DNA from 2 places in the Lysinibacillus sp. LK3 genome. Region 2 is predicted to be linked to the other one. Evidence: riboswitches for the same ligand, from Rfam matches in the RefSeq annotation. Region 2 holds a riboswitch; the other holds the start of a gene.

Region 1 (3,193 bases), on a different contig from region 2:
CGCAATGGTTTCCATGTATAAAATTTGCGGCTCACCAAAGGAGACAGCTAATGAAAAACGTGTTATTAATACCTCAGTTAGGACCTCCAATTGAATGACACCCATAATATGCACATGGATTTCCTGAAATTTTTCCTGCCAGACCACACGCAAGGACGGCTCTTCTGCTTCGAGTAACCGGAAAATCTGTAGCACTTCCTTGATATGCTGATCACCCTCATATTGAACCTTTGCCTGTAAGGTTGGGACAAGCTCATAGGGCTGTGATAGCATCGTTGTACCGATTCGATCCCCAATGTTTGCCTGGCTCAGTCCTTTGACAGCGAAAATTTCTCCTGCCTCTACCTGTTGAACGGTCTCAAAGCGACTGCCGTTATAAAGGCGAATTTCGGTCACTTTTTCTGTTACTTCGTCAAATGAAAATTCATCTCGTACATGCAACGAGCCTTTGGTTGCCTTCATAAAGGTTAAACGCTGGTGCCCATCATGACGAATCTTAAAAACCTCGCCCTCAAACGGGGCATCCTTGTCAAAATGGGAAGCCGTTAACAGCGGGAGCTGGTCAAGAAATTCCTGAATGCCCTCATCCTTTAAGGCCGAGCCAGCAAAGCAAGGGAAGGCACCTTCATTTTTAATCATTTCCTTTAATTGAGCAAGACACTGTTCATGCTCCAATGACTCATTTAGAAAGGCATCAAGCAATTTTTCGTCGCGCTCCGCCAGCCATTCCATAATATTATTTGATACATAGTCTGCTCGCAGTGGCTCATCGATGAACAATACATGCTGAGAGCAATCTTTGCGAAGCTGGCTGATGACAGCCTCCATATTGGCACCCTCACGATCCATTTTGTTGATAAAGAAGAAGGTAGGGACATGGTATTGACGTAAAAGTTGCCACACTGTTTCTGTATGGCCCTGTATCCCTTCGACAGCGCTAATGATAATAATGGCATAATCCATCACACGAATGGCACGCTCCATCTCAGGGGAGAAATCGACATGCCCTGGCGTATCAATCAATGTGTATGTATCATCGCCAATATTCATGCGCCCTTGCTCGGCAAATATCGTAATGCCTCGTCTGCGCTCTAGCTCATGATGATCTAGAAAGGTATCCTGATGATCAACTCGCCCCCGTGCTTGAATACTATTTGTATGAAAAAGCACTTGCTCAGAGAAGGTCGTTTTTCCTGCATCCACGTGCGCAAGTACACCGATCGTTTTGTACATAAGAAATCCTCGTTTCTATAGAATGCTATCTTTTTATTGTAACAGAATACTAGCTTCTATATTTCTTGTAAAATAGTTCGTCTTTATGTCAAAATAGTGCTAATATAATGATGATTATACTTTTAGTGTCATACTACTGATTGCGCGATAAATTTTCTTCTGCTAGTCTATCAATAGTATTGACCATTATAGAACGTATTGGTGCAAATGGCGTTTGTCATTTGCTTAAAAGGGAAATCGGTGCAATTCCGATGCTGTCCCGCAACTGTAAATGGGGAGTCTATACAGCATGCCACTGTAGTGAAACTATGGGAAGGCGTATAGATGATGAACCTAAGCCAGGATACCTGCCAGTATGTATTTTTTGACTAAGAACCACGAGGATGGGGATAGTGATGAAGGTAATGATACCGTTATTTCACTATGCTACTCTCTTGGCGACAAGAGGGTTTTTTTATGCCCTTCCAACTACCTTAGTAGTAAAGAAGTCTCTGATTTCTTTCTATATTTTAACAGCAAAGGAGAAAAGGACATGAAGAAATGGAAAAGTATATGGCTGATGATGATCATTGCCTTGGTCGCTGTTTTAGGGGCTTGTGACGCAAAGGACAAAACGGAATCAGCTGCACAAGGTGAAAAGGTTGAGCCATCTGAGGCGGCAGCAGAAGTAACCATTAAAAATAATGACACAACTCAAACATATACGGAAGCACCAACAAAAGCGATTAGCTTAAATCAACATGTGACAGAAATTATGTTAGCACTTGGTTTAGAGGATTCTATGGTAGGGACAGCTTACTTAGATGATAAAATCTATGAACCACTGCAAGAGGCATACGATAAGGTCCCTGTTCTTTCCGATCAATACCCAACGAAGGAGCAAGTCATCGATGCCGAGGCAGATTTCCTATATGCTGGCTGGAAAAGTGGCTTTGGCGAAAAGGGTGTAGGCACACCAGAAGAGCTTGAAGAATTAGGCATCCATACGTATTTACATACGGCTTCCAACATGACAAAGCCAACAATAGAGGATATTTTCACAGATATTCGCAATATCGCGAAGATTTTCCGTATTGAGGATCGTGGCGAAGCTTTAATTGAGCAAATGACGAAAGATGTAGAGGCAGTACAAGCTAAATTACCAAAAGATAGCGAAAAATTACGTGTTCTTGTGTTTGATAGCGGTGAAAAGGATGTATTTACAGCTGGTCAAAACTTTATGAATGAGCTTGTGACAATCGCGGGTGGACAAAATATCTTTGGTGATGTGGAATCAGGCTGGACAACTGTGTCGAAGGAAGATGCAGTAGACCGCAACCCAGAGGTAGTTGTCGTGATTGATTACGGTGAAACAACGGCAGACCAAAAGATCCAATTCTTAAAAAATGATCCAGCCTTAAAGGAGATGGAAGCGGTCAAAAATGAGCGCTTTGTCATCCTGCCACTTTCAGCAGCGTCTGAAGGGGTTCGTGCGGCAGAGGCCATTGAAATTTTAGCAAAGGGCTTCTATCCTGAAAACTTTTAATCCATTCGAGCTAGCGTTTTGCTAGCTCCTTTTTTATAAGGAGCGATAAAAATGAACGCATTTCAAAAAAATGTACCAGATCAAACATTTGAAACACTGAACCGTCATGGTGAGTTTACCCGTCTAGCCGTTAGCCCTGGCATTATTAATAAGCATTATACTCCTGCACAATTCCAAAAAATAGCCGAAATTGCTGGCGAAAAGGGGGCGATAAAATATTCTGCTTCCTATAGTATACTCGTATCCATACCAACGTGCGATGCCACGGAAGCGGTGCAAGCCTTACAGGAAGCAGGTCTTTATGTTGCTCCCTCTGGTTCAATCATAGCCATGAAGGCCTGTGATTTTTGTGATGGGGAAAAAATGGAGGCTGCTCCGATAACCGAACAGCTCTATCATGCCATAGAGGGGATGAAGGTACCTGCAAGAGTGCGT
Region 2 (3,193 bases):
AGGATTTTTTAAAGATTTGGGCTGTGACTTACGATGAACAATCTGCTACGGCAAGGCATGCATTACAAGCAATTTGGAAAATTGGACAGGCGGGTCCAGTACAAAGAGATTTGGTTGTATCGTATCTAGCTAAAAGATTTCAAACATGTATAGATGAAAAACAGCCATCTCTTATTCGTCAGGATATTATTATGTCATTTAAAAAGTTATATGATCAAACAAATGACTCGAAATTATTAGATATTGCCCATCGTTTAATTAATGAAGAACAAGATGCTAAATATAAAAAGAAGTATAAGTCAGCCATCCGTTCAAAGTAGCGAGGTGGTGTTTTTTTGTGCAAATTCTTTGATGAACGATAGAATAGTCAACTATAATGAATGAAAAAAGGGGATTATGCATGAGCATTTATAATTATCTAGTTCGGAAGCCTAATGGCGAAATTTTATCGATGGAAACATATCGTGGAAAAACAATGTTAATTGTTAACACGGCAAACCAATGCCGATTTACATATCAATTTGAAGACTTACAGAAAATGTATGATAAATATGGAAAAGAGAATTTTGTAGTTCTTGGATTCCCTTGTGATCAATTTGGCCATCAAAATCCTGAAGATGGGGAGGAAACTAAGCATCTATGCAAGGTAAACTATGGGGTCACATTCCCGATTTTTGAGCTTGTACAGGTAAATGGAGAGGCTACCCATCCACTCTTTAATTATTTAAAGCATGAAGTGGATTACCGAGAGTTTGGGAAGGCAAGTATGCAGGAGAAAATGTTGGCAGAAGCAATTGTTCAACTTGCCCCAAGCTTTTTAGATGGTCGTAATATTCGCTGGAACTTTACAAAATTTCTAGTAGATGCTAATGGTAAGTCCGTCGCACGCTTTGAACCAACAGATTCACAGCTCGATATTGAAAAAGCAATTGAAACACTATTATAGTAAATTTCTTAATAATGTAAAAATTAGTTAGGGTTTTCTCTTCAAGTAGAAATAATGCTATATTTTAAAACTGAGCACAGCTATTTTTTCTGAAGCATATATGATAAACTGCTTTACAAATGAAATATTCTTGCAGAATAAAGGTGCTAATTAGCATAATCGGGAATCCGGTGAAAAACCGGAGCTGTTTCCGCAACTGTAAGTGCAGCCATTATAAAGATTTACCACTGTCTCAAAGAAGATGGGAAGGTCCTTTATAACACATTCGTTTCATGTGACGAACTGTACAAGCCAGGAGACCGACCTTTATTTGAACGTATAAAAACTTCTCGGAAGCTAGGAGGATATACGGCAAATACATAGGCTTTGTCTAGTTTGATGGCTCATTATGTTATTTTTGTCGTTCCTTTGCAAAAAGGAGCGACTTTTTTATGCCTTTCAAATAAGAATTTTTCATTATAGAAAATAGGGGGGAAGCAAGTGAAAAAAGATGCCCGTTATTCTTGTTATCCATTTATGCGTGAGAAAGCTTCAACGGTCGATTTTGAAATTCGAACAGATAGCCTGACAACACATCTAGGAGTTGCATTAGCTGCGGTAAAAAAAGAGGATGTTCAAGTTGTTGCTGAGGATTTATTGCTTATGTTACCTATGGCTTATCATGTGAATGGCTCAGTTCGTGGGAAATTAGCAGTAACTGAAGAGGATTTATCTTGGTTAAGTGAACGTTATGATTTTTACGTTCGCCATGTGAAGGAAGAGATTCAAAGTTTTGTTTTACCTCAAGGAACAGAGGCAGCTTCAGCCTTACATCTTTGTCGCAGTGAGGCAAAAAAATCATATCGTACTTTACACAAAGTATCAGAAGAACGAGAGGTTCCTGCTATTCTTTTCGATTACCTTGGTTTATTAGCTAATGTATGTTTTGTCATGGCTGTTTTTATGAATCAGCAAGCTGGAATAGCGGAAATACGGTTTATTAGTAAATCCTACCCAATGAAAAAGAAAAAGGAGAATAACAATGAAAAAAGTATTTAATTTCCAATGGCTATCAGTGCTCTTACTTGCACTGGTATTAGCAGGCTGTGGCACTGCTGAAGATACAAAAAATAAAGATGCTTCGCAAGATACACAACAAGCAGAGAAAACAAGCTATAAAGTGACAGATGACCGTGGAGTGGAAATAGAGTTTAATGAAGTACCAAAAACAGTTGTATCTTTACAACCAAGTAATACTGAAATTTTGTTTGCTTTAGGTGTTGGCAATAAAATTGTAGGAGCAACTGAGTACGATACTTACCCAGAGGAAGCACAAAAAATTGAACGTGTCTCGGATACTATGAACTTTAACAGTGAAAGAATTTTAGCGTTAAAGCCAGATGTTGTCATTGCTTATACAATCGGTGATAAGGATGCCCTAAAGCCGCTTGAGGACGCAGGAATTAAAGTGTTTGTTATTCAATCTGCGACTACTTTCGACGATGTTTATGGAGATATCGAACAAATTGCTGCTGTGATGGATGTTCCTGATAAAGGAAATAAATTAAACGAAGAGATTAAAGCGAAAATTGCTGAAGTACAAACGAAGGTGAAGGATGTAAAAACGCCGAAAAATGTTTATTTAGAGGTTAGCCCTAAGCCAGACATATATACAGCAGGCTCTAGCACTTTCCAGCAAGAAATATTAGATGCAGCTAATGTTAATAATGTTTTTTCTGACTTGAATAGCTGGGCAAAAGTGAATGAGGAAGATGTTATTGCGAAAAATCCAGATGTTATTTTAACAACAGTAAACTATACAGAAGATCCAATAGGAGAAATTCTTGGACGAGATGGTTGGAATACTGTGAAAGCTATTCAAAACAAAGCGGTATTGTCCATTGATACAGATATCTCTAATCGACCTGGTCCGCGTATTGGTGAAGCTGTAGAATTAGTAGCGAAGGCTGTGTACCCAGAGTTATTTAAATAAGAAATGTTTCCATGCTAGCTGTCAGCTATTCAGCTAGCATTTTTTATGTGGTTTAAATTATTACCTAGCGTGAAAATTGGAATTAATGTAGTTTGTTCTTTAAAATAAAAGTAAGTATGCTTGATAATCTTAGGAGGTGTAGTGATTGGAGCAATTAGAGACAAAGGTAATTCCATTTGAAGCAGTCTATAATTTCCGAGACATGGGTGGATATAAAACAAAAGATGGGCGTAGGGTAAAGAACGGTTTATTTTACCGCTCAGCTGCCCTTGGAA

Evidence for each region. Region 2 has a riboswitch for cobalamin ahead of VK91_RS15845 (hypothetical protein). Riboswitches for the same ligand answer to the same signal wherever they lie in the genome.
Region 1: another riboswitch for cobalamin. It lies ahead of VK91_RS21370 (ABC transporter substrate-binding protein); the one in region 2 lies ahead of VK91_RS15845 (hypothetical protein).

Annotation. Positions count from the first base shown of each region.
Region 1 is NZ_LDUJ01000036.1:20,568-23,760, reverse strand. Features, by position in the region: gene VK91_RS21375 (translation factor GTPase family protein) at 1-1,233, opposite strand, end outside; cobalamin riboswitch at 1,416-1,603, shown strand; gene VK91_RS21370 (ABC transporter substrate-binding protein) at 1,766-2,758, shown strand; gene VK91_RS21365 (precorrin-3B methylase) at 2,810-3,193, shown strand, end outside.
Region 2 is NZ_LDUJ01000021.1:164,993-168,185, forward strand. Features, by position in the region: gene VK91_RS15835 (hypothetical protein) at 1-320, shown strand, start outside; gene VK91_RS15840 (glutathione peroxidase) at 401-946, shown strand; cobalamin riboswitch at 1,071-1,269, shown strand; gene VK91_RS15845 (hypothetical protein) at 1,427-1,984, shown strand; gene VK91_RS15850 (ABC transporter substrate-binding protein) at 1,968-2,918, shown strand; gene VK91_RS15855 (tyrosine-protein phosphatase) at 3,064-3,193, shown strand, end outside.